2 regions of the Dorea sp. AGR2135 genome follow, and region 2 is predicted to be linked to the other one. Evidence: riboswitches for the same ligand, from Rfam matches in the RefSeq annotation. Region 2 holds a riboswitch; the other holds the start of a gene.
The links. A riboswitch is a leader RNA that binds a small molecule or an ion and turns the genes downstream of it on or off. The one in region 2 is predicted to bind cobalamin.
Positions count from the first base shown of each region.

Region 1: linked by a shared signal. The riboswitch ahead of G593_RS0103565 (sirohydrochlorin cobaltochelatase) and the one ahead of G593_RS0108345 (uroporphyrinogen decarboxylase family protein) in region 2 are both predicted to bind cobalamin.

Region 1 covers NZ_ATVU01000003.1:174,266-190,076, forward strand. The annotation lists gene G593_RS0103490 (phosphotransferase family protein) at 1-607, opposite strand, end outside; gene G593_RS0103495 (TIGR04283 family arsenosugar biosynthesis glycosyltransferase) at 660-1,991, opposite strand; gene G593_RS0103500 ((Fe-S)-binding protein) at 2,136-3,119, opposite strand; gene G593_RS0103505 (TVP38/TMEM64 family protein) at 3,091-3,771, opposite strand; gene G593_RS0103510 (hypothetical protein) at 3,761-4,186, opposite strand; gene G593_RS0103515 (sulfurtransferase) at 4,295-5,401, opposite strand; gene G593_RS0103520 (rhodanese-like domain-containing protein) at 5,528-6,394, opposite strand; gene G593_RS0103525 (arsenosugar biosynthesis-associated peroxidase-like protein) at 6,429-6,761, opposite strand; gene G593_RS0103530 (TVP38/TMEM64 family protein) at 6,763-7,473, opposite strand; gene G593_RS0103535 (nucleoside hydrolase) at 7,652-8,548, opposite strand; gene G593_RS0103540 (ABC transporter ATP-binding protein) at 8,548-9,570, opposite strand; gene G593_RS0103545 (ABC transporter permease) at 9,560-10,378, opposite strand; gene G593_RS0103550 (ABC transporter permease) at 10,350-11,246, opposite strand; gene G593_RS0103555 (ABC transporter substrate-binding protein) at 11,251-12,507, opposite strand; gene G593_RS0103560 (hypothetical protein) at 12,656-13,201, opposite strand; gene G593_RS0103565 (sirohydrochlorin cobaltochelatase) at 13,265-14,470, opposite strand; cobalamin riboswitch at 14,678-14,890, opposite strand; gene G593_RS0103570 (3'-5' exonuclease) at 14,992-15,690, opposite strand; gene G593_RS20020 (hypothetical protein) at 15,692-15,811, opposite strand, start outside.
Region 2 covers NZ_ATVU01000010.1:88,671-104,481, forward strand. The annotation lists gene G593_RS0108310 (methylcobamide--CoM methyltransferase) at 1-367, opposite strand, end outside; gene G593_RS0108315 (ASKHA domain-containing protein) at 454-2,259, opposite strand; gene G593_RS0108320 (methylcobamide--CoM methyltransferase) at 2,252-3,274, opposite strand; gene G593_RS0108325 (corrinoid protein) at 3,377-4,027, opposite strand; gene G593_RS0108330 (vWA domain-containing protein) at 4,206-5,525, opposite strand; gene G593_RS0108335 (ATP-binding protein) at 5,552-7,063, opposite strand; gene G593_RS0108340 (leucine-rich repeat protein) at 7,069-8,805, opposite strand; gene G593_RS0108345 (uroporphyrinogen decarboxylase family protein) at 8,870-9,940, opposite strand; cobalamin riboswitch at 10,108-10,317, opposite strand; gene G593_RS0108350 (dicarboxylate/amino acid:cation symporter) at 10,496-11,719, opposite strand; partial or broken gene G593_RS0108355 (uroporphyrinogen decarboxylase family protein) at 12,001-12,225, opposite strand; gene G593_RS0108365 (uroporphyrinogen decarboxylase family protein) at 12,424-13,509, opposite strand; gene G593_RS20795 (hypothetical protein) at 13,500-13,688, opposite strand; gene G593_RS0108380 (MetQ/NlpA family ABC transporter substrate-binding protein) at 13,829-14,662, opposite strand; gene G593_RS0108385 (methionine ABC transporter permease) at 14,733-15,401, opposite strand; gene G593_RS0108390 (methionine ABC transporter ATP-binding protein) at 15,401-15,811, opposite strand, start outside.

The DNA.
Region 1 (15,811 bases), on a different contig from region 2:
CTGTATTAATGCAGCATTGATAACCACTTTCAAGCTGGATTTCTGCTTCCCGTTTCCAGCCAAGATCCAAAAGTTCACGGATATATGTTTTTTTCTCTCCATCTCCTAATGGTGATTCCAGATAAACCTTGAACATCTCCTCGCACTCCTCCAGAATCGCTTTCAATGGATTCTGTGGGTGTATAAGGATTTCTTCACTCTCTGGAATCGGGACACTGTGAATGTCTGCCAGACATGGGGCTGCCAGCATCAATTCTGTATGATAATCCATTGCATGACCCGGAAGGTATTCCATGACCAGAACGCCATGCTCCAATATTTTTTTGCTGCCATCTACATAAAGCACTTTTGGCGTCCTGCCAGAGCCTTCCATTAACCTTAACGCATGTGCTTCATATTCAATCTGATGCTCCAGATGCATCTGGCTTCCACAATTCACACGAAGTAGTAATTTCTTTCCTGTCACAGAGTGTGTAAATGCATAATTAATATTATACTCTCCCTGTGCCAGCAATTCGTAATTTTCCGTCTTCTCTTTTGGCAATCCCAGTGCTTCTCTGTACTCTTTATTTTTCACATATTCTTCCAGACCTCTGATCCGCTCCATAGATTTTTCCTCTACCTTGATATTTTTATTTCTTGAAATCCACTGCTATATTTTACCTTACGTCTCGGTACATCTTTGATATTCGGTCAATTGGTACCCCGTCCCGATACATCTTGCGAAGCCGATTCATTTTCCACATAACCTTAAGTTTCGGGATCGTCTTCTTGGGAAATCTGCGGTCAGATGTATAAATCCTGTGCTTTGCGATTCCAAGTTTTACGCCCATTTCCTTAAGAGTCAGTGAAAACTGATAATCCTCCATGATCGGAAGGTTCGGGAACATTCCCGCCTCAAAGAACAACTCCCTGTCTATGAAGATTCCCTGATCTCCAAACATAATCTTGCGGTCTTTGATCCGGTGATTGGAAATGACACGGCACGTCCACATAAAGAAATGCTTTGAATGAAATGCAATTCCAAAACACCCTGCCAGATGGTCTTTCATCACATAACGAATCTCCGCCAGCGGATGCTTCGGAAGCTCGCTGTCACTGTGCAGGAAAAACAAAATATCCCCGGAACTTTCTTTTGCTCCCAGATTCATTTGATTTGCCCGGCCTTTTTCTGAATGAAGTACACGGAACCTGGAATCAATCATTGACAATGTCCGGTCTTTGCTTCCGCCATCTACAAAGAGAATTTCACATTTGTCCAGAAGAGGAATCAACTGTTTTTGCAGTGATTTTATCGTGGATTCTTCATTATAAATCGGAACAATAACAGAAATCTTCTGTTTTTTCAGAAGATAACGTCCAGTCTCACTTTTCTGCAATTCCAGAGTTTTACGCATCCGGTTTCGAAATTTACTAATATCTTCTTTCTCATCTATATCATGAAGCGTTCTTGCAAAACCAACTGTATAACCAGCCTCAAAAGCTGCTTTTGCTGTATTTTCCAAAACACTTGCATGGCTGTAAGTCTGTTTTTCAAACACCTCTCTCACTGGCTTCTTCATACCTACAAGATAATATCCACCGTCCTGCGTTGGTCCCAGAACAATGTCATGCACATCTAACAGACGAAATGCATAATCTAAATCTGCCTGCTTAATTTCCGGCACATCCGTTCCAATCAACACACAGGATCCATAATCTTTGGCAAGAACCCTCTGGATTGCCATGTACATTCTCTCTCCCAAAGATTCCCCCATCTGCGGAAAATAAATCTTGTCATCCCCAAATATATTCTTTAATGCAGCTCCTTTATCGTCCGGAGTGTAACAGATATAAAGATCCGCCTGTGTTTTTTGACATTGCCCGGCAATATCTTTCAAAAAGCAGGTGTGCAGCCCGGCACATTCCTGCGGCGAAAAATATGGCATCAGCCTTGTCTTTGTCTGCCCCGCCACCGGAACTCTTGTAAATACAATGATTGCTCTTCTCATCTTTTATCCCCATTCTTTTGTTGAATTGTCACCTGGTACGGAGTCATTTTTAAAACAAATGGAACTGTTCAGAGCCAACTTCCAAAATGCTACGCATTTTATACCTGTTTTTTGAAATTTTGCTTGGCTCTGAACAGTTACCAATTATGTAAATTTCGTCTTCGCACGGTTGATCATGGATTTCTTCACATCCGGCTTTTCATAAGTCTTTAAAATCTCTGTCAGGAGATGTCTCACGTTCTGACAGCCTCCACGAGTCAGATTGCCGGAGCAGGAAGCACAATAACTATATACTTTTTTCTCTCCTGCAAGTGCAGATGCCATGTGCTTTGCAATTTCCGGTTCTTTCACCGGTGCACAGCCTCCAAGACCACAGCACTGTACTCCTTTTACCGATTCCAGACTTCCCTTCACGAATCGCTCTGCTGATGCAAGAATCTCTCTTTTCTCACGATCCGGACAAGGCAAAAATACTTTGCCGGACTCCAGATTCTTCTCACCGATCCCTAGTTCTTCAAGTTTTGCATAAATGTCTGTCACTTTAACCTTCAAATAGGGTTTCAAAAAGGTATAACAGTTCGGACAAAGCATGATAACCTCTTCCACGCCTCTTTTTTCAAACTCATCATTAATACGCTGTATAATTCTCTTTTCATCAGCTTCCAGTCCAAGCTCCGCAATCGGCTTTCCACAACAGTCATAGGCAACTCCGATTCCATGTTCTTTCAGAAGCTTCACAAGCTTCTTCATTGTCTTTGGATAAAATGAAGGAAAATTACACCCTGGGAAAAGGATGCATTTTCCAGCTGCATTACGATAATTTTTATAGATATAATCTTTCTTTTCTTTTAAGAGCATTCCATACCCTTTTTCACGAAATGTCCCTTCTGCCTCCCGGACATTTTCCCGGCGAAGCTTTAGAATATAATCCCGCCCGTCAATCCCAATCGGGCAGACTTCTGTACATTTTCCACACAAAAAGCAATGATAAGATAATTCCTTCAGCTTTTCAGTGTCCCCAATATCAATGCCATATTTTTTCAGAAACTCACAATGCTTCTGACAGACATGGCAGTGTATACACTCCGACACATCATTTTTACTCTTCACTTTGTTCCTCCTGCACATAATGCTTCTTCAAAAATGCACCAAGCCCCATAACAACTACTGCCAGTACAAGTGCAATCCCTATATAAAGGATCCGTTTCTCTTTGTCTGCAAGTCCGGCTATTCCAACCGTATACATAGCCGTTCCTGGCAGCATAAAAATCAGAGAACAGATGGAATATGTGGAGAACTTAATATCTGTTACCCCGTAGGCAAAATTCTGAAGATTGTATGGAAACAGCGGGACCAGTCTTGTAATCATAAGAATAAAAATCTCGTTACTTCCCGTCTCATCAAACAGCCATTTTTTCAGATATTTATTTTTCATTGCCATCGGTTTGATACTGTCCTGAAGGAAAAATCGTCCCACAACAAATGCGACCATTGCTCCAAGCGTTGTCGCAACTGAGCAACAGATCGTTCCAAGTACCGGTCCAAATACCAGCCCCGCAATAATTGCAAATGTCACTCCCGGGAGTGCCAGAACGACACAACTTACAATCGTAAGCACTGTGTAGATCAACACCGCCAGAAGAAGATCATCCTGTACCATATTTTCCAAAAATTTCAAATTCTCTGTATTTCCCAGGTAGGCAGACCACCCGAAAATGTGATTGAGTACCAGAATCACAACAATAATTCCGATAAATATCCACACTTTTTTATTTTTCATTCTTCGTTATCCCCACTGCAATACCATTTCTCACAATCTGCATCAATGTAGCCGCCCCAAAAAGCGGCATTAAAAAGTAATATGCCGCAAGTGTTTCGATGGACTTAAATATTGTTATCCCAAGATAGACAATTCCCAGTACTGACATCACCATGATCATAACCAGATCAATCTTTCCCAGCATCTCTTTTTTCTTTTTATATCCGGCAATAATCAGCACAATCAGCACAATTGCCACAACTACTGTAATATACTTTACTATACCATAAACCGCATTTTTCTGAAACTGCATATTGTGATAATTCACCCAACGGAGCATGCCTAACTTCTTCTTTGTAAAGTACTGGATTGCATAAGCTCCAATCAAAAAAGCAATGGTCAGTAAATCAAAAAAAATGTAACTTATTTTTTTCATATTTCCTCCATAATACTGCTAAACGCTGTCACCGGAACCCAGTGACAGCGCTCATATTTTTTATTACTTTTCATTAATCTGATACTTTACTCCAAGTTCAGTACCGGATTATTTTGCAGCTTTTCCTGTCGGAAGCTCTCCAACTGTTGTATGCTGGCAGTCAGCACTTGCAGGATCACCAACCTGTACCGGATAGTCATCGTGCATTAACCACTCATACCATCCACCATCGTATACAGAAATGTTATCGTATCCATTCTCATAAAGCACAAGGAATGGTACCGTTGCTCTCCAGCCTGTTCCACAATAGAATGCAAGGTGATTATCTAATGTAAAGTCACAGTCTTTCCAAACTTCTTTCAGTCCGTCCAGATCTTTTACAGTTCCGTCATCGTTCGTGAAGTCTGCAACATCTGCTGCAGTCTTGGCACCTTTTCCCCATACAGCTCCATCCGGCTCACCAGCTTTGTCCATATAGTTATATCCACTTGTCTTTCCAAGCCACTCTTCTTCACTTCTGATACTTACTAATTTGAAGTTGTCATCATTGGCAAGTTTATCTTTTGCTTCTTCGATAGATGTCCAGTACTCTGGATGAGCTGGTACAGTTGTTCCGAAATCTTTTGCTTCTGTTCCTTCATTTGCCTTTGTTTCTGTCTCGTATCCGGCTTTCTCCCATGCATCGATTCCACCATTTACAATCTTGACATCCTCAACACCAGCCCAGATATAAGCATAGGCTACACGCGCTGTTCCGGAAATATCTCCACCGTAAAGAACAACCTTTGTATCTTTTGTGATTCCGTGAGAAAGAAGATTCTTCTCAATCTCATCTGCTGAAAGAAGATTGTATGCACCTTCCTCAGATCCTGTAGCATCCTCTACTTCAACATCACCGACATAAATTGCTCCTGGAATGTGACCTTTCTGATATGACTCACAATCCTTTGCATTATCACTGTAAGCAACCTCTGCAACTACTACATTCTCATAACCTTTCTGGTTACCATCCATAGCACTCTTTAACCACTCTGGTGTTACATATACAGTTCTCTGCTTTACAGCCTCAACATCTTTTGTCTCTTCTTTTGTGTCTTTTGCTGTTTCTGTCTTAGTCTCAGACTTTTCATCTGATTTTGAGCTTGATCCGCATCCAACTGCAAGAGATGCAACCATTGCTGCACTTAAAAGTACCGCTAATACTCTTTTTTTCATTGTACATTCCTCCTTATAGCTGTTATGGAATCTGTCTTGACATCATCTTCCAGTTCTTTTATGTATGTCCAAATCGGAACATTTTTCGTTCCACAACATCCATTGGGGTATTCTATCAATCACAATTTACTCTGTCACGAATGCAGCAGATACATCTCCGTCTTTTGCACCATTCTCAATGATGTAAAGGTTATCTAAATCAAAGCCAGCGTCTTTCAGTATAGAGATTCCTGTCTTAGCACACTTGTTTCCGCTGTAGCAAAGAAGATATACTTTCTTGGAAGAATCCATCTTCTCTGTTGCCAGTTTGTACATAGCTGTCTGAGCATCTGCACTTTCAATCTCTTTTAATCCGCACTGGAAAGATCCTTTTAAGTGTCCTGCTTTGTATGTATCATCATCACGAACATCCAGAATCTGAACATCTTTGTCATCTACTGCTGCAACTGCATCTTTTCCAGATACATACTGCCAGTCGATGTTCTCTTCTGTACGGTCTGTTGTAAGAGCTCCGCTTACGTCAGCAAGTGCTTTTGCCCCACCCTCTACTGTGTAGATAGATGTTGACTCGATTCCTGCATCTCTTAATACACCTGTTGCTTTTTCAGCTCCACGCTTACCACTGTTACAGATGATGTAGATATCTTTTCCATCGTTCAGGTTCTTTTTCGCGTAATCTGTCATAGCGTCAACTAAGGAATCATCCTCTAATGGGAAGATTGGGCACCACTCAGAATTCTTAACTCTTCCAGTCACATAGTTATCCCACTCTCTTACATCGAGTACGTGAACTCCGTCAGCTTTCGCTGTATCCTCAGCAGATACATACTGATACTCATCGTCTGCCAACTCTTTTTTCTCCTCTGTTTTTGTATCTGCAGACTCTGTCTTTGTCTCAGATTTTGTGTCAGAACTGGAGTTTGATCCGCATCCTACAACCATAGATCCTGTCATTGCTGCTACTAATAATAATGTTACGACTCTTTTTTTCATGTTTTTCATCTCCTCAAATGTTTTATTTTAATTTTTAGAACTCTAATTTCTTTACGATGTTTTTCATCTGTACACCGTGAACCAGACTTGCACCGCCACGGATTGCTGCTGCCACATGGACAGCCTCTGTCATCTGCTCTTCTGTCACTCCCTTATTCAGACAGTCATTGGTATAAGCATCAATACAGTATGGGCACTGTACCGTGTGTGCCACAGCAAGTGCGATGAGAGATTTCTCTCTTGCTGTCAGTGCACCTTCTTCAAACACTGCATTATAGTAGCTGAAGAACTTCTCTGCTAACTCCGGTGCTTTTTCCCCAATGGTTCCAAACTTCGCCAGATCTTCCGGATTGTAGTAAGTATCCATTTCATATCCTCCCTTTTTCTTTTTTGGACTGCCGGTCCATATATATTTTTCTCAGCATAAAGATCAGTGCTGAGAGGGCAAACAAAATCATAAGCGCGGTCACAAATAACTTTGCACCGCCGGTCAACATGCCGCCAACGTAAGAGTACACAATTGTTGCCGGAAGCTGTCCGATTCCTGTTGCAATAAAGAATGACATAAATGACATAGATGTCAGTCCTGCCGCATAACTTACAATATCGAACGAAATAAATGGAAGCAGACGGCAGATCAGAATTGTATTCTTTCCATATCGTTCAAAAAATGTATCAATCTGAGCCAGTCCGCTCTTGCTTGTAAGTTTCTCTGCCACATCACGTCCCAGAATTCTTGCAATGTAGAAACATACAGCCGCTCCTGCCATAGCACTTGTCCAGGAAAGGATTGCTCCCTGCCACCATCCAAACAGATTCGCATTTGCGAATGTGAGCAAAAATGCCGGAAGCGGTGCTGCAATGGACTGAAAGATCATCAGTAAAAATGAGATTACAGCCGCATATGCTCCATAAGATGCCACAAAATCACGTACAACCGTAAAGTCTCCGCTTGCAAACATGGCAAATACCTTGTTCATCATTTTATTGACACCTGGGACTAAAAAATACACAGCGACTGCTGCAATCACTGCGATTAATAATACAACTTTCCCCAGCCAGTTCTTTTTCTCTTTCATATCTTTAAAATTCCCCTCTGAAATATATAATGTCTGTTCATTTTACCAACAGATTTTCAATATGTAAAATTAATAAATATTAACAATTCGAATTTATAAATCAGCTATACTAATAATACCTTTTTGTACTCTTTTCGTCCAATTGTTATTATCAATGTTTTTCATTCACTTATTCATTTTATTTATATATCTCCGTGATAGGAAAACATCGTTCCCCTGCATGCATCCAAGATCTATAAATCTCATCTTTAAAACTTTTTTCTTCTTTGATCTCCGGAAGATTCAAGGTACAATTGCCCGGTGTCTGCATTCGCAGATTCCCTGTTTGTAAGTCTTCTTCGGTAATTTTGAATTTATTTTTCCTATGCGCAAACAGCTCTTTGTGCATCAGATAAACTGCTGCTGTTACATCCCAGTTGTAAAATCCGCCAATTCCATAATCCTCTTCATTGTACCCAAACCAGTAATCTGTCTTTTCCCGGATATAGATTGCTGCCGGGTTTTCTGTTCCCAAAAGGCGCTTTTTATATTCTTCTTTCGTAAATAAAACTTTCAGACAGTTATTTCCAGTAATTATGGACACATTTTTCCCTTTTGTCAGTACCGCTGCTGTGGCTTCTGGATCACAGGAAAAATTCAACTCATCCATAATCTTTTTTTCAAAGACAAGAGGTTCTGTAATCCCGCCCATCAATACGATCTCTTTCACTTTTTCAAAGAAATGTGGATCTAATGTATACGCCCCGCCCAGATTTGTCAGGGAACCTGTTGCAAGAATCGACAACTCTCCTGCATACTGGTTTGCCATATCCACCAGAAAGTCAGCCGCATCACTTTGAAACTCACCGCGAGCCGCCCCTCCTTTTCGTGCCGGCAGTTCTGTCTGCCCCAACTCCGAAAGCATACGGTTCATTGTCTCCCACACAACATCAATTTTATTATTACCATAAGTAGCTGTTACACCAAGCAATTCTGCTTCCGGACATCCCAGAAGATACATAAGTGCCAGACCATCATCCACATCACAACCAGGAACACCTAGTGTTAAATCACAGTCATACACGATTTTTTTCATCAGACTTCCCCGCTTTCAAACCATACAATATCTTTTTCATTTATCTTTATCGCAACGATCATTCCACCCGACAAATTCAGTTCGCTGATTTTACTGCTCATTACCTGGCTTAACAATTCAAGTCTGCCAAAATACGGCTCTTCCAAAATCAAACTAACCTCTGCCAGTTCCCCTGCAAATGTTATTTCTTCCACCTTTGCATGTATGGAAATATCATTCTTGTTTTCTTTACCTTCTACTTTAGCTATTTGTACTGAAAATAGTCTGAGAATTCCTTCTATCATTCTTCCATCATGTTCTTTTTTCATAACGTTGACTTTTCCAAAATACTCTGCCACCATACGCGATGTCGGATGATAGAACATTTCTTTTGGCGTATCATATTGGATGAACCTTCCACTGTCCATAAGCGCGATTCGATCAGACATCTGCAATGCTTCCCGCTTGTCATGAGTAACAAGAATGGTCGTTATTTTCCAGGTTTCGTGTAGTTTTCGTACGAGTTCGCCCATTTCCAGGCGGAGTTTTTCATCAAGCCCCGAGAACGGTTCATCAAGAAGTAAGATTTTGGGTTTCGCTGCCAAAGCTCTTGCAAGCGCTACTCTCTGCATCTGGCCTCCGGACATTTCCCTTATTCTTCTCTTTTCAAACCCAGAAAGCTGCACTGCTGCCAGCAATTCTGCTACCTTTTTCTTTCGTTCGTCTTTTTTCACACCAGCAATCTCCATTGGAAATGCAATGTTCTTTTCTACAGTCATATTGGGAAATAAACGCAGATCCTGAAATACGATAATTGTGCCTCGCTTTTCTGGTAGAATATTTGTCGCCTTTTCCCCCTGTATCCACACCTCGCCTTCCTGCACTTCCACAAGTCCGGCAATGCTTTTCAGCAATGTTGTTTTTCCACAACCTGACGGTCCTAACAGCGAAACAAATTCTCCCTGCTTTACTTCAAGATTTATACCATGCAGAATCTCTTTTTTTTGAATTGTAACTTTTAATTTTTCTACCTTAAGACTCATAGAACCCTCCACTGTTTTCCTTTGTCCAATGCTTTGCAAGACCTTCGAATAATGAAAATAATATCAATGTCACCCCTAAAAATATCACACTGTACACGCATGCAATGTTACGATTTCCACTTTGAAGATATGGAACCATAACAACGGTGAATGTCTTCACTTTTCCACCGCCGATCAACAACGTCATAAAATACTGGCTAAAAGACACGATATAGGCCATACAGAAAGAAGACAGCATGACAGGAACAAGCATCGGAAGTGTAGTATGAAAAAATGCTTTCCACGCAGAAGCTCCCAATACTCTCGCCTGTTCCTCCAACCGGTTACCGACAGCCTGCGTTCCGTCTATTAACAGCCGGACTGCATATGGAAGTGACGCGATCAGATGAATCAGTATCACACCTGTCACTGTATTGTTAAGCCCCAGTTTTATGAATAATACCTGAAGTCCCATGGCAAGCACTGTAACCGGAATCATAAAAGGCAGGATTGTCAAAAAATAAATCAACTGTTTTCCCGGAAAGTCATAGAGTACAACCGCACGAGCCGTCATCAGCGCAACGACTACCGAAAATGATGCTACAACAACCGAAATTTCTGCACTGGAAGCAAACACCGCACTTAATTCTGTCCCTCTCGCCGAAATTTGATCCAGCGCACGCATAGAAAACACCTGTGGAAACAGATCCGGCCATGCCCAGCGTTCTGTAAATACCCAAAGTATCATCGTTGCAACCGGAAATAAGATCAGAAACACCACGATTAAAATAATAATATAACTAAGTATTGATTTTCTTTTTTTCTTCATGATTCTTACCTGCCAGATAACTTACATTTTTCTTTAACATTACAAAATACAGCACCGCACTTACCATGGAAATGCATATGATAACTCCATTTAACGCCATAGCATACGGACGGTTTTCAAGATTCGGATGAATATACTGCTGGTATGCCAGAATCGGCAGTGCTTTCGGCGTAGTCGCTCCCAAAAGAAACGGGAGTTCATAAGCTCCAAGGGCAAACACAAAAATTATCAGAAAGCCACTGATAATTGTCTCTTTGCAAAGCGGCAGCGTTACTTTCACAAATGTACAGATTTTCCCTGCCCCGAGATTCCTGGCAGCCTCCCCCAGTTTTCCATTGATATTTGCCATTAATGCAATAACAAAATATACAATAAATGGAAGTTCCTTCCACACATAAGCCAGAATAATTCCAAATCCATGTGCATCATATATAATCAGAGGAAATTGCTGCTGATCACTAATCAGTCCAAGCGCATAACCAATTCTTGCAAGAATTCCATTCTGAGAACAGATGTTAACTGCAAATATAGCCACAACAACATGGGGAACTATAATCGGCATCTGTATGATCCGCATCATAAGTCCAGACGTTTGTCTGACAGACACACACAATCCGGCAAGAATCACACCACCTGCAGTTGCAATTGCGGCTGATAAAAATGCAATTTTTAAGCTGTAGCTCACAGATTGAAAGAGCTCTGGCTTCATCAATATTTCTTTGTAATATTTCAACGTAGGTTCCCTTAATCCAAAAGCTGGAATCACCCCGAAACTCTGGGTGATTCCAGTTATTAACCCGATCAGAAATATAATGATCAGTACAATCTGAGGAACCAGTAATAAATATGGTACCACTTTTTTCTTCATAAAATTATTTTCCTACAACTTCCTCATTCCAGATCTCTTCAATAATCGGAACAAGCTGTGCCGGCATCTCCGGAAGACGTTTGGAAAGAAGCTCGTCCGGAGGAATGGTTCCTTTTCCAAGATCTACTTTATCAAATTCTGCCTTCTGGTCATCAGAAAGTTTTGTATTATCTAATACCGGGATTACTTTTAACTGATCATAACGGTCTGCCTGAACCTCCGGCGAAAGCATCTCATTGATAGCGACCATTGCTCCAGCTTTGTTTGCTGAATTCTTGGCGATTGCCATAAAGTTTGTATTTCCAATTGTTCCTTTATCGAACTGGAAGGACTGAGTTGTCTCTGTGTATTTTCCATCTGCAATATTTACTGCTGTGTCATATGCACCGTATGTCATGTAAAGAACCACTTCACCATCTGCAAACATGTTGTCCAATGTTGTGGAAGAGTCCGGGAATGTCTTTCCCTGATTCCATAAGTAAGGATTCAGTTCTCGTAAATATTCCATAGCCGGTTCAATTGCCTCTTTTACTGTTTCTTTGTCAGCTTCCATAGTCAGGAACTGCTCATATCCACAGATTTCATAGATAATATTTCTGACAAATGCACTTCCTGTAAAGTCTGGAAGAGCCGGATATGTTACTTTTCCTGGATATTTCTGCACGAATGCTTTCAGTTCTTCTGCACTCGTCGGAAGATCTGGTGTTACCGCCGTATCCGCAACCATAACTACCTGAGCTTTTCCATATGGAGCCTCATATCCATCAGTCGGATAAGCAAAGTCTAATTTTACATCTTCAGAATCACCATCTACATAGTCATTGAAATTCGGAAGTTTGTCTGTAAATGGACCATATAACATATCTTTTTCTTTTGCAGACTGGAAATTCTCTCCATTAATCCAGATTATGTCGATATCACCGTTGTCTTCACTGGCATTCTTGTCTCCCAGTTCACCGGAAAGCTGACTTAAAATCTGATCAATATCCATCGGAACACGTTCCATAGTAATATCATATTTTTCCTTCATAATCGGTGCAAATGAATTATCCAGCCAGTCATTCAGCTTATCATCTCCACCCCAGCCATAGAAAGTCACTGTACTTCCTTTCGCCTCTTTCTTCAGTTCATCAAAACCCATACTGTCTACTTCTTTTGTTGTAGCAGTATTTTCCTGTTTACTGTCACTTTTTGCACCACATGCCATCATAGAAACAGACATGGCAAGTGCAAGTATCACTGCAACAATTCTCTTTCTCATACATTTCTCCTTTGATTTAATTGATAACTTCTCTCATTTTATCAGTTTATACAGAAAAGTCAAATCAAAAATCTTTATAAATACAAAGAAAGAGCAAATGCTTTAACACATCTGCTCTTAATTATTTAAAAATTATACGACATCTTTTTTACTGCACTGCTTCCGGATTGGACACACTGACTTTATGGTCATACCATTTACCCTTTGTTCCAATCAATGCCAGATCAAATTCATCGTCCAGTGTCGGTACCGGTACGTCAAAGGAATATGCTTCCTTTGGCGCGGAACCATCAGAATAAGTAATCTCTGTTGTCTCTGACGGATCGATCAGATCTGCCCCGTCTTTCTGTGCATCTTCTGCTGAGCCTAAGAATAACTGTACGATATTTTTAGAATTCAATGTAATATGTACTGTCATCTTACCATCTTTAACAGTCAGCGTTGCTTTTCCGTCATTATAGTCCGGATTCTCGTGGAACATACCGCTGTCTGTATTAAAATCTACCTTATAAGTTCCATCTTCCAGCTCAGGCTCCTTCGCATCTTTGCTGTCAGTCTTTGCTTCTGACGCATCATCTTTGGAAGCTTCTGTTTTTGTGTCATCTTTCTTATCCGTATTACTTCCGCATCCGGCAAGCATTGTCATTGCCATACTGGCGGAAAGTAATAAAACTAATAATTTCTTTTTTAACATGTCCATTCTCTCTTTTCTAATTATTTTTCTTTATAATTGTACTCTGAAAATCTGACCTGTCAACTATTTAGCTTCAATTGCAGCTTTTGTATGTGCTACATAAATCTGCTGAATTGCATCAATCTCTCCAAGACCTGCAATCTGTGATTCTACACTGTCAAATGCTTTTGACGCTTCAAACTGGCTCTTCCATGAATCATCATCGTCTCCTGCCATATCATTGTTCGCATGATCTCCTGCAACAACCATCAGTGGACGAAGGATTACTTTCTTATATCCGGCCTCTTTGATTTTCTCGATGACTGCCTGACACTCTGTATCTTCCGGCTCACCTTCTACAGTTCCGATAAATACATTCTTATATCCAAGCTGCTCCATCTGTGTCTGCATCTGATCATAACTTACATTTGCAACGTGTGAAGTTCCATGTCCCATGAATACAAATGCGGTTCCATCTTTGGCTGCTGCATCAATGCTGTCATAGTTTGCTGTCTTAACTGCTTCGTCTGTGATTGCTTTTGCAACTGCTTCTTTGTCTGCATTGATAACTGTTGTATCTGCTCCAACTTCGCCGAGAAGCGGCTCAGCAATCTTTACAGATTCAAATTTATCTTTATATTTTTCCACTGTCTCTGATAACTCATCATACTCTGCACCATGCATCAGATGTGTCGGCTGAACAACAAGGTTTTTAACTCCATTGTCTACTGCACGCTCCAGTGCCTGCTCCATGTTGTCAATCTTCTCATCATCACGGGCCTGTACGTGATTGATGATGATCTGAGCTGTAAATGCTCTTCTTACTGACCAGTCTGGATTAGCAGCCTGAAGTGCTTTCTCAATTCCACCGATGTCTTTTGCGCGGCTGTCATTGAATGATGTACCGAAACTTACAACGAGAAGTTCATTCTCACCAATCTCGTCCTGATTTAACGGATCATCTTTCGAAGCGTCACCTGTATCTCTTCCGAAGTAATCAGGATCTGCGTTTTCACCTTCTACTAATTCTTTTTGGGCATCTGTTAATGCGTCCCAGGCTTCCTTAGCTTCTTTGCACTGTTCATCTGTCTTGTCAGTTCTCTCCTGAACATAGATATCATCAATCAGTTTTGCCACCTTGTCTGCTGCCACCTGATCGCTGTCCTCCTTCGTATCCTCTGTCTTTGCATCACTCTTTGCGTCAGAACTTCCTGAATTTCCTCCACATCCTGCAAGCAGAGACATACTCATAGCTGCAGTAAGTAATACGACTACCAATTTTTTCTTCATCTTTCCATCCTCCATTTTTTTCTAAGATACAAAATAATTTTTCCGGAGGTTTTTTATTACATAAAAATTCATATAATAAAAAATCCCTGCCATTAAAAAATGAACAGAGAGTACGCAAAACAAACTATTGACGAAATGATCTTCCTTCCGTCAAATAGCCTTTCTATGTATTTCGTACTGCCAGTTCCTCGTGGCCTGAACAAATATGTTCCTGTACTGTGAAAGGCAGGTATCCCGGCTTATTGCTCAAGCGCTCTAAAATCAGCCTTCCCGGTCTCCCAGTGGCATGTAGGATTCAAAGCTCGCAAAATACGGTGACGAGTTCGTACAGGATTCACACCTGTTTCCCTTTTCACCAGCCAGATAAATAACTTTTTATAATATCTTTCTCTGACTGACACCTCACACATTTTTTATTCTTTTGTATCTTTAGCTATTACTTTTACAATCTAACACATCTGATAATTACTGTCAATACATCAGCCTGTCAGACTGTATTCCATATTGGTTTCTCACTTCCATTACGGTCGGGATAAAATCCGGTCGATTTCTCTGGAAGCCTCACTCTTTGTCAGTGTATGTATGTCCATTTCCATAGAAATATTCTTCTGTTGCATAAGCCTTGTGAGAAATTCGATCTGTTTTGCGGTTATCGGTTCTTTTTTCTTCACTTTATATGCCAAGGGCTGTGGTTTAAAAACCTTCGGTTCCTTTTCCTCATAAAAATGCGCCATAGACTGATACAGTTTTGCGGTTGCCAGAGCATCATGATATGCCCGGTGCGCCGCCGCATTTTCGATATGATAGTATTCGCAGAGTGCGCCAAGCTTTCTGGATGGAAGGTCTGCGTGAACAACTTTGGCAATCTTAAGTGTATCAATTCCCATATGATCATAGGTGTAACCAAGTTCTTTTGCTTTTGTCTTCACAAAGCTGAAGTCGAACTGCACATTATGTCCGATCAGCGTATCCTGTTCGCAGAATTCAAGGAACTCCGGCAATACTTCGCCGCAGTTCCCTGCTCCTTCTACCATATCATTTGTAATTCCGGTCAGTTGCGTAATCATCGGAGGTATCCCGGCCTCCGGTTCGATAAAACGACTAAAACGGTCAACAACTTTTCCTTCCCGTACTTTCAATGCACCAATCTCAATAATCTCATTGTGCTCCGGGCTAAGTCCAGTCGTCTCTATGTCAAATGCAACATATGATTTTAACATCTTACTTGTCCGTCTCTTTCTCGTCCATTGCTCTTACTTTGTCATTTGCATACAATACGCCGCGCATACAGCCATTGCCTTTCACATCTGGATACCCCTCCTCATTATAACAGACTGTGAT
Region 2 (15,811 bases):
GTTCTCCTTCTTCACGAAGTTTTTTACATGCAAGAAGAGTCTCTTGAATCCGATTTTTCGTGAAATCCATGTCCGGCAGATTTAATATTTCTTCTACATCTGTACAGACATATCCTCCAGCTCTCGGACCGGCAATCTCATTTCCAAGATTTATAATTCCTCCCATAGCCTCTGCCTCTAATGTATGGCAAAATGGAAGTTCACATATAACTGCTTTATCTTTCTCTTTCAACACTTTTGAAAGAGTCACCATTGTATCACAGTGTGTGTATGCATCCGGAAATGTTAGTCCCAGTCCTTCTGTCACTTCTGAACGAATTCCTGCTGAATTATCATATGTACAATTAAAATCTTTTATATCTCCCATATTTTTAACATTACCTCTTCGCATAACCAAGATTGGATTTTCTCGCTTTATTCGGGTACTTCCTATCTCATTCGTTTCTTCAATTTTTAGTGAACTTCCGGAAACATAAGGCAATCGGCAAATAATCTCTCATAGCCTTCTGTTGCACCAAGTTCCATATAATCCATATGATGAGCCAGTTCTTCCATCTCTCGCTTCACCTGACCGGATAAGAGCGCCATATAAGCTCCGGTCTTGGAAGAGTTACCGACATAGACAAGTTTATCTTTCACTTCTGCCGGAAGAATTCCTGTTCCAATGAGGCTGTCTGCCGGAAGATGTGCTCCAAATTGTCCTGCGATCATAACCTTGTCAAGCTCACTCATCTCTTTTCCTGCCTTCTTAAGAAGTGCATAGAAGCCAGACAGAATGGCTCCTTTTGCAAGCTGTACCTGTCGGACATCTCCCTGAGTGATCTTAAGGTCTTCCGTCATCTTAAACTGACGTTTCATACCATCCATCTCAATCATTGGGTAACGATAATCTGTCTCTTCCAGATTCTTCAACTTGATAAATGCGCCGTCTTTTCTTACAAGTCCGGTTCTTACCAATTCTTTTACCACTGCCAGAATACCGCTTCCACAGACACCGATTGGATCGGCATTGCCGATAATTTTCAGCTTTACGCCATCTTCCTTAATTTCAACATCTTCAATAGCTCCCTCTGCCGCACGCATACCTGAGCTGATGTTCATACCTTCCAGTGCCGGACCTGCGGCACAGGAACAGGAAAGTAATCTTCCATGAGCTGAAAATACAATCTCTCCATTCGTTCCGATATCAATAAACAGAACATTTTCATCTGCCTTATGAAGCTCACAGACATAAACTCCTGCCACAATATCTGCTCCGATATAAGATGATACTGACGGCAGACAATAAAGTCTTGCCCCTCTGGATGCATGAATACCAATCTCCTCTGCTTCAATATCCTTTGCCTTTACAAACATTGGTGCATACGGTGATTTTCCAATGGACAGTGCATCTACACCAAGAAGCATATGCATCATCGTACAGTTCGCTCCTACAGAGACCTCGTAAATCTGTTCTTTCTTCACTCCGGTCTGTCCACAGACATCTGCGATCATCTCATTGATGGAAGCAACGATTGCTTCCTTAAGTGCCTGTACCCCCTCCTTGGGATGCTCCATCTCATAAGTAATACGAGTCAGGACATCCAGCCCAAAATGCTTCTGTGCATTGATCATAGAGGAATCCGCCAGTTCTTTTCCGGTCAGCATATCAATCAGTGCTGTAACAACGGTTGTTGTTCCGATATCTATTGCGATTCCATACATAGAATCTGTAGTATCCCCCTCTTCCAGATTCATCAGCACTTTTTTGCCGTCTTTTTCACGATGGATAACTGCCGTGTAACTTCCTTCTTTGAAACAGAATCCACGCAATACAGAAAATGGAAATTCCACATCCGAAAGTTGTTCTTTAATCTGATCTTCAAATGGTGTCTGGTCTGTCAAAAGCGGCTTATGTATATTCACAATCTGTTTGACAATATCCAGGTCTTTTTCGAATTTTGGCACATATCCTTTTGATAGAACTTCATGCTTGCGCTCTTTCTGCATCAGCTCTACTTCCAGATCACACTGTGGATGAACCATACAGGAAAGACGCACACCACTTTTTACTTCTTCTGGTTTTAAAAAACGTAATTCTGTAGAAGATACTTCCCCTGCTTCTCCTGATACGATGCGTACTTTACACTTTCCACATACTCCTTTTCCATTACACGGATTATCAATAAATATGTTCTGCGCCAGCAAGATTTCCAGAAGGCTTGCTCCCGGTTCATAATCGTATTCCTTGCCAGACTGAACGATACGTAATTTATACATTAGCTGCTTCCTCCATAATTCCATGACGGATTGCCTGAATATTGGTCAGTGGTGACTTCGTTCCAAGTCCGCATGCCGGAGAAATGATATTAGAACCGTCTCTCCAACATTTTACTGCAAGCTGCTCTACCTTCTCAGGCTGTCCAAACTCCAGCGTCCATGTACTGACATTTCCCATCAGAGCGTGCTTTTTTAAATGTTCGCGTGCCTCACGCATAGATACGCAGGAATCGAAACTAAGTACGTCAGAATGTATCAGTTCTGCCTGCGGATATACATTTTTCATCTGTCCGCAAATATGCATGATTTTTCCCATGGTTTCTTTCTGAAGAGCATCCCAGATCATATTATTATATTTGACCGTATACTCCTCAAAAAGCTTCGGTCCCAAAATTTCTCCTGTTCCACTTGGATCGGAAATGGCAATGATATCTGCGCCGGCATCAATCTGTGCTCTTGCAAACTTTATGATCTCATCAGTCACAAACTGCATGTAACGGTGTGCTTCTTCTTTTTTCTTGCGAAGCTCTTTATAAAAAATAACCGGCTCCATAACGGAACTTGCTGTGCTGACCGGTCCCGTAATATTTCCGATAATCGGTACATCTAAGTTTCTGGATTTCAGAATACGGATTGCATCCAGCACAACCTTTGCTCTTCCTTCCTCCATACTCATCGGTGTAATAGTCTCCCACTCTGTGACCGAATTGATCGCATATCCCGTTACATGCGGCTCATAAATCTTACTGCCCATAGTCACCTGAGCCCCCATAGCTTCTGCCTCAATCGTCATGCAGAATGGAACACCTACATTTTCAAAGCAGCCTTTTTCATAATTAGCTTCTGCCAGATCTGCCATCATTCTGGCATTCAGATGTGCCTCCGGCCAACTTACATTTGCCTCATCCATCAGATCTGTCGTTATCATATTCATCATTCCACCGGGACAGATACATGGCGGTCTGTCTGTCGGCTCCTGATGCATGGCTTTCCTAATTCGTTCTTTTGCATCCATAAATCCCCAGCTCCTTTTTCGAATTCTTATTCGGATTCTTTTATATTTAGCCTGGCCTATACCTTTTCAGACCGTTTCCAGTACAGCTTTTGTCTTTTCTATCTAGGCAATTCCTGTCAGCTCTTTCGCAACTTTTACAGCTTCAACCGCATTCACAGAATATCCCTCTGCTCCGATATCGTCCGCAAATTTTTTGGAAATCGGGCTTCCTCCGACCATAACTTTGAACTTATCACGGATTCCCTGGTCTTTTAATTTCTCTATAACTGTCTGCATTCCACCCATAGTTGTCGTCATCAGTGTGGACATACAGATCAGATCTGCATCTACCTCCTTTGCCTTCTCAATAAACTGGTCAAGCGGAACATCTCGTCCAAGATCATACATCTCGAATCCTGCTGTCTCCATCATAATCTTTACCAGGTTTTTACCGATGTCATGAGTATCTCCTTCCACAACACCAATAACTGCTTTTTTCTTTGTCTGATCATCTGTATTTTCCAGATGCGGACGAAGTACATCCAGTCCCGCATACATCGCATCAGAGCAAAGAAGTACATCTGTTACAAAATACTCTTCTGCATCGTAAAGCTCACTGGCCTTGTTCATACCATCTACAAGACCTTCCATAATTCCGTCAAACGCCGGATATCCGTCCTCAATATATTCTTTCGCAACGTCTACGACTTCCTCATCTTCCATCTCTACTACACACTCTGATAATTTTGCTAATAATTCTTCTTTAGATGCCATACTATGAATCCTCCATAATCTAAATTTTTATTTTGTTAGAAAATACCTCATAGCCCGCAAGCTGTTTTTTCCTGACATTCTCATCTCTTGACGTATTTTATCTTGATACATTTTAACATTAATTACACGTATCTTCAAATTGAGTACTTCCATATATTCGTACAGACATTTATCCTTTCTATATGTCATCCATCAGATAACGAATCGCCCAGGCCGGCACTTCCGGAATCTTATCCAAAACTTCACTATCATATATAAATGCCACTGGATACTCTGGTTTTTTTCTCGGATAAACACCCATTCCATCTGTAAAATACAGCATTCCATTCAAGTTCGTAAGTTCTCCGTTTTTTCGAAGTTCTTCTATATACTCAAATGCCGGTCTGAAATCAGTTCCTCCCCGGCCATAAAGTGTCAAGTCTTCCATCACCTGCTCCAGTTCTTTCTCTGATGTAATCTTCACATCCTTCTGAACCAACGCATCACACTGGATCAGATGGAAATTCACTCTGTCTTCGCTTTTCTGCCCACTTTTCAATATCTGGTATGTTTTTTCCAGAAATCTCCGAAGTTTTTCTTCCTCCACTGACCCTGAAGTATCAATCACAGTCACAAATGTTTTCACTACCCGGACATCCTTGTACTCCAACGGCTCGATCAGCGGCATATTTCCATACAGTTGCATTCCATAAGTATAGAAATTATAATCAAATTCCTCATCATTGATCTTCATACGTTCCCCAAGCCTGTTGAACTTTCTTAAGAATGCACTATAGTCCTGCTTCTTTCTGTTCGCAAGCTTTAAATTCACCAAAAAATCACCGGTTTCACCACTCCGGCTTTTCATAAATGTCTCAAGATCCACCTGAATCTTTTTCGCAGCCTGCTTCCACAGCTCTTCCAATTTTTGATTTGAGAACATGACCTCCCGGTTCTGATTCACCTGCCCTGATTTCACCTGGATTACATCATTCCTGTTTTTTGTTTCGGGATACCAGAAGCTATGGTCATCCCGACGGAAAATTTTCTCCAGCCAGTCTATTTCTGACTCTTTCGTCTTTTTCAGATATCCATAAATCTTTTCCGCATTCATAAGTCCCACATTTTTCCGGATGCGGTCAAGTTCCCGCTTTTCATCTGCCCCGGCACTAATGTCTGCAAAGTCCAGTTTCCAGCTTTCGATGATATATTCTGTTGCCATATCGCATGCAAGATCCCATTTTCTTTGCTCGATCTGTGGATTTACAAAGAAATGTCTGAATATTCCATGCACAACTAAATGCAAATACATTCTGCTGACGAAACCTTTCTCTTTTTGATATGCTCTCAGTACGTATTCTGGATTATAGTAAAGATTTTTTCCATCTGTTCCCATACCATATGAACGATTACGCATACATTTAGAGGGACTCTCCGTCAGCATCCGAATTGCCGGTTCCAGAAACCTCATATTGACCAACGTTCTCTGTCTGCTAAAGTTCAGAACTTCTGAAGCCACTTTTATTATTTCCACACACATAAATATTACACCTGATCAAGCCCCAGATTTTGAATCTGATCCATAAGATTTTTCTGTCTCTCGTAGAACATCAAATTCTTATTATGTTTAAAATACTCCCGACATCCATACTGACTGATAAATCTGGCCGTATATTCATTTTCCGTAAGTTCTGTCACAAATACAAGAATCTCCTGTCCTTCTTCAAACACATCTTCGCAAAAGTAAAATGAGTTGGACAGACACCCCGATGCTTTTCTTGTCTGCTCTTGAAAGCTTTCTGTCAACTGGGCAAAATAATCTCTGAGAATTACAAAATCTCTTTCATCCGGAGTCCGTATGCCTGCTTTTTCCCGGCATTCTTCCAGATAAACAAGCACACGGTCATCTTCCCACACCTGGGCACGGGATAAATTACCGGCACGTTTTTTCTGTTTTTCTTGTTCCATTAAACATTCTTTTTGTTGTTCGATACAAGAAACAAGGTCTCGGCCTTTTTCCACATCTGCTTTTATCTTTTTCAGGCAATCCCCAAATACAAACAATGCATTTTGCATCTCCATTGTCTCTTTAACAGTATCCGTAATTCCATCCATCAAAAGACCAAGGAAAGAAATCCTCTCATCAAAAGATGCTTTCATCGCCCTCTGTCTTACTTGCTCTGATGGAATGCCGAATAAGATACGGTCCACCTGATAATCATTTTTATATTTTTTGAACAAATCATAATAAATTGTAAAGTCACGGGCAATCTGCTCGTCCTGCACGTACTGGCTGATCAGATTCAGATCCACAGGCAGATTCTTCTTTTCACTCAGACACATGATCTGACTTAAATCTTCCCAGCCTCTTGCTGTCACAAAATGCTTTCCATCCACTGTATTTTCCACGGAATAAAATGCATCTTTCTTCAGATCCAGATAAGTCAGGATTGCCGGGTGCATCCCCTGCTCATAAGCATATGTTTTCCAGACACTATAATCAGGCTCTACATCCATTCTCTTTACGCGGTCCCAGGACGCAATATCGAATTCCCTCACAGAATGATTGTATTCTGGCGGATTCCCTGCTGTTACGATAATCCAGCCCTCAGGCACTTTGTGCTGTCCAAATGTCTTGTACTGTAAGAACTGAAGCATCGCCGGCGCCAAAGTCTCAGATACACAATTAATCTCATCCAGAAAAAGGATTCCTTCACGTATCCCCGTGTCCTCCATCACTTCATAAACCGCTGCAATAATCTCACTCATCGTATACTCAGATACCTGAAATTTTTCTCCACCATACTCCTTTTCTACAATGTATGGAAGTCCCAGTGCACTCTGCCTTGTGTGATGTGTCATCGTGTAAGACACAAGTGCTACTCCAAGTTCCTGCGCAACCTGCTCCATAATTGCAGTTTTACCGATTCCCGGCGCTCCCATCAAAAATACCGGACGCTGCTTTTCTGTCGGAATTATATATCTGCCTTTTTCATCCTTTTCCAGATACAATTTTACCGCATGTTCAATCTGCTCTTTTGCTTCCCTAATATTCATAAATATTATGACAACGCTGCCAGAAGCTGATCAAGCTGGCTGCCCGTCTCCTCCTTCTTATCCTCATTTTGGATTTCATTCTGATAATTCAACAGCATGCTACGGATCTCCATGTCAGATTTTTGCAGTGACTGATCCAGAAGTCTGTTCACTGCCTGTTCCGCCAATAAATTGTAATGAATGAAAAACTGTAATAACTTTTTATTTTCTAATAAAAGGACTTCATAGGAACTCCGGTTTTCTTTCAGATCCTTCACATAAGAATCAAGGATTTCACTTCTTACATCTCCCTGTTCTACCAGGTAATCTGCAAGTCCTGCTGCCGCCCACATTCTCCATTCTTTTGCAAATCTCGTAATCCTCATATTCGGTGCAATGATTTCTTCCATGTCATAGCAAGTTGTCCACATATCCCAGTCCTGAAACACTTCTTCATCCACCGGGTTTCCTTCTATATACACTCGTTTTAATGCAGAACATTGTGAAAAAATGCCTTTGCCAAACTCTGTCACCCGTTTTGGGAAATGAAGTTCTTTTAAATTCGTACACCGGTAAAACACCTTGCGTTCTACCACTTCCAGTCCTTTTGGCAAATGTACTTTCTCCAGACTGACACAAGTCACAAAAGCACCTTCTTCCATTCGCTTCACACTCTCCGGTAAATCCACCTGTTCCAGAGCCGCGCACCCGGAAAATGCATGAGCCCCAATCACTTCTGTATCATGCGGCAGTATTACTTCCCGCAGTTTTCCACAATCATTGAATGTATCATGTGGAATCTCCACCAAATGTTCTGGAAACTTCGCTTTTTTTAACATCCTGCAATAACGGAATGCACTGTGCCCAAGTTTCTGCAAATTCTCCGGTAATTCCATATATTCCAGAGGTGTTCCGCTGAAAGCATAAATGTCGATTGTTTTTATGCTTTCCGGTAAATGTATCTTTTTGATTCCACTCCCCTGAAAGGCATGCTTTCCGATTCGTTCCACTGAATCTGGCAAATGCACTTCCTGCACTTCCATGCAATACTCAAAAGCACTGTCTGCGATGATCCGGATACCATCCGGCACTTCTACAAATGCGTCAGCTCCAAGATATTTTATAAGCGTATCTCCTTCTATCTGAAGATTTTGATCTACGTTTCCGGATTCCATTACACTTTTTAATACTTCCCGTGCATCTTCACTTTTCAACGCTTTCGTATTCAGTCGTTCCAGCGCTTTCCAGCCTTCTTCTATTTCCTCCGGTTCCACATCGTCTGAATCAATATTATTGACCAGAATCACATCTGCATGTTCAATCTGGTCTACATAAAATTCTCCCAGTCCGGAGGCATATGCCTCCACCATGCCAATGTCTACAACTGTAACATTCGGTCCAATCACCATCTCAAGATGTTCCTTCTCTTTTAGCTGCGTACATACTTTCACGACATCAGACAGTTTTCCAAATCCAGATGCTTCTATAAAAATTCTGTCCGGGCAATCTTCCATGGCAATCCGGCGCATCTTTTCTTCAAACTCAAGTGCCATCCCACAGCAAATACAGCCCTCACCGATTTCTTCATAGATCAAGCTGCCTTCTGCATTTTCCCGGTCAACTGCCTGTGCACCAAAATCATTTTGAATTACCGCAGTCTTTCCCTTTACCTGTTCTATCCATTGATTTAAGAATGTTGTTTTTCCGGATCCTCGAAATCCAGATATGATCTGAACAACCATGTCCTTTTTATCTACCTCCATCAGATTAGTTTTCTGATTTTATATCTTTTTATTCAAATTTGGCAGATTATCTTTCCGACACATTTTACTCAAAGTTCTTAGGATCTAATGGCCATTTCCCATACTTTCTTGCTTCATTCATAAACGCTTCAATATTCTCCAATTTTACCTGACCGGAAAGATCACATCCAGAGGCAAGAATATAACCATTCGGTGAATCCCATGCTTTCTGCAAACACCTCTTTACAGCTGCATCCATTTCTTCCTTTGTTCCCTGAATAAAATAGTCGACCGGTGCCACATTTCCAAGAATCGGCATCTTCTGCCCTGCTGTATTTTTTACATGCTCCAAATCAACGACATTGTCCACACTGATCATATCACTTCCTGCATCTGCCATGTCATCAATTGTTTTGGTCGTATCCCCACATATATGATAGCAGACCATTCCTCCTGCATCATGAATTGCCTGATTTACTTTTTTTGCATACGGAAGCACAAACTCCTGATACTGACTCTTTCTCAAGATTGTGCCAGAAGCGAGTGGATCACATTGTAAGATCAATACCCCTTCTTGAATGAACTCTTTATAAATATCGATAAGACAATCTGTTGTAAACTGCACAAGTCTGTGAACCTTTTCTGGTGATTTCCTCATGGCACGGAACAGCTTCTCTGCTGGATAACAGCTTGTGGCAGCTGTATATGGCCCAGTAATCAGAACCCCGACCGGTACTTCATCACCAATTTCTTCTTTTACAATGTGGCATGCCTCCAGACAATGTCTTAGGTGCGGATCATTTTCTTTTTTCAGACATTCCGGATCCAGCTTGTCAATATCATCCAAACTTTCAAGCGGATACGTTGCGATTGCAGGTGTCTGAAACTCCGGATCATTGGTCGTTCCCCCAAGCCCAACTCCTACCATGTGAAGCCCGTATTCAATGACTGCAAGGTCATTACCAAATCTTTTGTACGCTTCAATCTGACACTTTGCCTCATTCTCCGGTGAGCTTCTTTTCTCGCGATGAGTCATCCCACATACATCGCCTGACATAGATACTATGACCGGCATTGCAAGCATTCGATCCATCGATTGTCCTGTCATAAAAGCATTCAGTCTTTGATTCGGTGTCATCTGGTCTAATTCGTGCATAAATCTCCTCCTCGTATTATACATGCAAACAATAAGTTTCTCAATATTCCCCCTGGATTTTATACACTATAACTTCTATCACTGTCATGAACGATCAGTATAAAATATTTTTCCACTAAAAAAGGCAGGGAAAATAAAACGAAGTGTCTGTTCTTTTCCCTACCGAAAATCCCAATTCCTATATAGCAGGTTTCCTGGCTTGATTTCATCCTCTGCTTTCCTCTTCCCGGCTTATATTACTGCTGTTCTGTTGCAGATATAAATACCAGTGACTCCGTTGAAGCTTCGTCCATCTTACAGTAGAATAGGCTGCCCTGGATTCTCACCAGATTCCCTTTTAAATGTCAAATCCATCACTAATATAGTCTTCTGCATCCAGTATAATTATTAAGCACGCTTATTTCAAATAAATAATATTGATATATCTACCCAATTATCGTTTTTCCAAATAAAATACACTCAGTCTTCATGGAATTCCTAAAAAGAATAAACTCATAAAAACCAAGTGTACATCATTAAGAATGGCTCTACATTCCTACTTGCGAAACTACATACTTATTTTTTTCTTAATGCTTTCTTTTTCTCAAGATTTGTGACAACCATGCAGCAGCTTGCATCACCTGTGATGTTTACTGTTGTACGTCCCATATCAAAGATACGATCCACTCCGGCTACAAGAGCGATTCCATCTACTGGAAGTCCTACAGATGTAAGTACCATTGCCAGCATAACCATTCCAGATCCCGGCACACCTGCTGTTCCGATAGATGCCAGTGTTGCAGTCAGAATAATCGTCAGCATCTGTGGAAGTGTCAGGTTGATTCCATAACAGGACGCGATAAAGATTGCACATACTCCCTGATAAATTGCAGTTCCATCCATGTTAATTGTTGCTCCAAGCGGAAGCACAAATGAAGTCACTTCTTTTGATGCTCCCATGTTCTCTACACACTCCATATTGATTGGAAGTGTTCCTACGGAAGAAGCACTGGAAAATGCAAACATCATTGCCGGAAGCATTCCTTTAAAGAATGCGATCGGACTCATACCGCCCATTGTCTTTACTGCTAATGAATATACAACAACTGCATGTATAATGTAGCAGACATACGCTGCTAAGAGCACCATTGCCAGTGAACCGATGATCATCGGACCATTTACTGCAATAACCGGGCACAACAGACAGAATACTCCGATTGGAGATAATCTTAAGATCATCTCCATACATTTCATAAACATATCATTCAGATCATTACACCCCTGGATCAAACGTGGATTTTTCTCCGGTCCAATCAGAATAATCGCAAATCCGAACAATACTGACATCACAATTACCTGAAGCATATTGGACTCAGACATCGGTGCAATAAAATTGGATGGGAAAATATTCACAATTGTATCCATAAATGATACCGACTCTGTTGCTTCATAAGTCAAGTCTGTTGTTGCAACGACCGGGAACATTCCTTTGAACAGATTTCCTCCAATCAATCCAAATGTGATTGCAAATGCGGTTGTACACATATAGTATACAACGGTCTTTAAACCAATTGCTCCCACTTTTTTAATATCCTGCATGGAGATAATCCCACACATAATGGAGAATAATACGATTGGAACTACGATGAACTTTACAAGGTTCAGAAAAATTGTTCCAAACGGCTTAATGTAACTCTCTGCAAATTCTGCATGACTCTGCATCAGAAGTCCTACTACAATTGCAAGAACCAATGCGATAAAAATCTGCATTGCCAAAGACATTTTTTTCTTTTGTTTCATGATTTTAACCTCTCTTTACTTGATTTCATTTCCCCGTTATATTTTACCCCAAAAAAGCACTGTCATAAGACAATGCCTTTTCTCTGATATAAAATTATATCATACCTTATTCTGATTCATCAACCAGTTTTTTGCAAGTTCATGTGGAAAATTATGCATTTTTTGATTAGTTGGGGACGTAGCAAACTTTCAAAATACTACGTCCCCAACTGCGAAACACGGTGTCCCTTTTTTGCCTCAAAATATCATTTTTGTCGCTTCATTTGCACAAATTACATATTTTAATCTTCCAGAATACCTTTCGGAAGCTTTCCTAACTGCGCACCACGACCGTATTTTCTTGCCGCATAGATAAATGCCTCTACATTTCTTTTCGGTGTACCAATCGGGAGCTGACATCCTGTATTCAAAATGTAACCTTTTGGATTATCTCCACATTTTCTCAGGCAGTCTTTACATGCCTCAATGACATCATCAATCGATCCATCTTTCATCACTTCGATTGGCGGAACATTTCCGGATTCTTTCTCGTATGGCGAAGAACCTTTTCAACTGGCCTGACTGCTATAGCTGTTGAAATCGGACCTGCCACACTCGTTCTCATACTTTTCGTACCTCTTCTACTTATTATCACATATATGATAGTTGAGTGTTTCCGGCTACAACATTATCTTACTGTACAAAATAATATTCAACACGACTGCTTATAACTCTGTAATACCTCTTGGCATATAACCTTTTCTTGCACCACGTCCATACTTTGCAGCTGCATTCATAAATGCAATCATGTTTTCCTTCGTCGTATCTACCGGAGTGGTACATCCAGGACAGAGATTATATCCTCTCGGATTGTCTCCAGCTTCAATAATACATTTCTTAATTGCCTGGTCAATTTCTTCAAATGTTCCATTTTTCAATACATCTACAGGTGGCACATTTCCACTGATTGCAACCTTATCGCCATAGCATTCCTTCAATTCCTGAATACTCTCACAGTTATCTACCCAAAATCCACTGACTCCTGTGCCAATAACTTCTTCCCAGCGATCCCTGGTATGTCCACAGATATGAATTCCAGTTGAACCCTGAAATTTGTTCATACGCTCTACTGCCTGTTTTATATAAGGGACAAAAAATTCTTTAAACTGTCGTTTACTAAGTAAATCTCTGGAGCCCATTGGTTCAGAAAGTGTAAACCCAATTCCTAGTTTACGATGAAGATCTTCACAACATTTTACAACACAGTCTGTACTATACTGCAATAATTTGTGGGCCTGTTCTTTATGTTTGACCGTACCCTTTAAGAATGTTTCAGTTCCAATCAAACTTGCAGCTGTTGTAAATGGTCCTGCAAGTCCACTACCAATTCCGCGTTCTTTTCCATATTTTTCCTGAAGTCTTTCAAATGCTTCTATTATGATAGGAAATCTTCCATCTTTTTCAACATTAATAAGCTCCATATGGTCCAGGTCATCAAAGGTTTCCAGTGCCGGCTTTTCAATATAAGAAACGCTGTGCTCCGGATACTCGAGCTTTGTTCCGAGTGCTTCTACCAGCGTCCGAAGTCCCAGTCCCATCCCCATATTATCTGCCTGAAAATCTTCTGCCAGACGGCTTTCTACTTCCACCATGGCATCTGCTGAAAAATAATAATCACGAATGGGAATCCCATATAACGGAGGAGCTGTCTCTCCTGCACTTAAAGACGTCGGAATACGGTCCACCTCTTCTCCTCTTGCGTAAGCTATCTTCCTTTCTTTTGGCGTCATCTCAAGTTTTACTAATTCCATCTTTTCTTACCTCTTTCTTCTAACAGAACAACATAGAAAATGGTACTGTTATCTACATAGGCAGTCATATAAAAAACTCCTTGTGCCTCAAAAATCCCCTGTGCCATCGGTATTCCGATAAATCCACAATTAGAATACATCAATGCAACTAATTCCACAACTGCATAATCTTTATCCAATTTTCGAACGACCCATTTGCAGATACACCAGATCAGGAAAAAAGCAATAGCTGATAACAGAATCCCCCGACAATCGCAAGTATCGTCATCACAAGAGTTTTGTACATCGTCATTCCGGCTAATTCCATAGAACTATCTTCTTACTCCCAGCAAGGAATCTGTGTTCCCTGTTTCTCTGTCTTAAAGTACTCTGCAAGTTCATCACACTGAACAGCTTCTGCAATGTCTTTGATCCACTGTGCATCTTTGTCCTCTGCACGAACTGCAAATCCTACAGCATATGTGTCATTGTCATCAGACTGGCAAAGATATCCATCTGCAGAAAGTCCTGCATTTACCATATGTCCTGCTGCAAGGCAAATTGCATCAACGTCTTTGATAGACTGTGGTAATACAGACATCTCAGCTTCGATGAATTTGAAGTTATGTGGATTCTCTTTTACGTCATACATTGTCGGACTCTCTACAGAATCATCTAATGTGATCAGTCCCTGAGACTCTAACAGATGCAGTCCTCTTGCCTGGTTTGTTGCATCGTTGCAAAGTCCGATTGTAGCTCCATCTGGAAGCTCATCTACTGAATCCCATTTATCAGAATACATTGCGAATAATGGATAAAATGTCTTTGGCTCTACCATAACCAGATTGGTTCCATTCTTTTCGTTGTAACTCTTAAGGTATGGCTCATGCTGATACCAGTTACAGTCAATGCTTCCTTCTGCTAATGCTACATCTGGCTGTACACTGTCATCAAATACTTTTGACTGAACATTGTATCCAAGTTCTTTCAGTTTATCCTCTACTGCAGCATACTGATTTACCATATCAGCACGAACTCCGATTGTGATATCTTTTTTCTCTGTGCTGCTGTCAGCCTCACTCTTTGTGTCATCTGCTTTTGAGTTTCCACAGCCAGCTAACATTGTTCCAGCTACTGCTAATGTAAGTAATACACTAATTAACTTTTTCTTCATTTTTCTTTTTCTCCTTAATAATTCTCCTGTTTGTTTTTTAGTTTTTATATAAAAACAGGCGTCCCCGTTTTTATTTTAATTTCTTATAAATCCAATCACCAAAGTACTGAATAATCGCAACAAGAATAATCAGAACAACACAAATCGTGTACATAATCTGCTTATTAAAGTTCTGGTAACCATATGTAAGAGCTACTGCTCCAAGACCCCCCGCTCCAACTGCTCCTGCCATTGCTGTACAGCCAAGCAGATTAATAATCGCAAGACAAAGTCCTGAAATAATAGATGGAACTGCTTCTTTTAACATGACCTTGAATACAATCTGACTTTTTGATGCTCCAAAAGACTGTGCAGCTTCAATTAAAGCTGGATCTACTTCTTTAAAACTGTTCTGGAAAATTCTCGCCATAAACGGAGTACATGCTACAGTCAGCGGTACGAGCGCTGCTGTTTCTCCGATTGATGTTCCAACAATTAATCTTGTAAATGGAATGATAGAAATCATCAAAATAATAAATGGAAATGAACGTATCGTATTTACAAGAAAATCCAGAATACGATTAATCACAACATTCTGACAAAGCCCGCCTTTTTCAGTCAGAATCAAAATAACTCCAAACACAAATCCGAAAATCGTAGATAAAACTCCTGAAATCAACAGCATTTTAAGTGTTGCAAAAAACGCCGGAACTACTAACATCTGACAAATCTGTGTAAAAGTATAATTAGTGAAAGACATTATTCATTCACCTCCGTCTCTCCCTGCTCACCTGAAAGTTCGCGCCATTTAATTCCTTTTTGATTCAGGTAATCTGTAACTACACCTAAATGTTCATCATCAATATTGATTACAAATATTCCCATCTGATCTCCCTGATAATCCTGAATCAAACCATTCACAATCGGAAATACATACTGAAGTTCTGATGTCATCGTACTGAACAATTCTCCATCTTTCATGTCCTTTACCAGATATGAAATCTGAATATTGTGTCCTGTATCCGGAAGTTTTTCTTCTTCTTCGCCCAATAACCTTCTCAGTGACTGTGGCTGTTTAATAAAGATTTCTTTTACAGTACCTTCATCTGCAATCTTGCCATTTTCCAGAATGCATGCTTTATTACACGCTTTTCTTACAACTTCCATCTG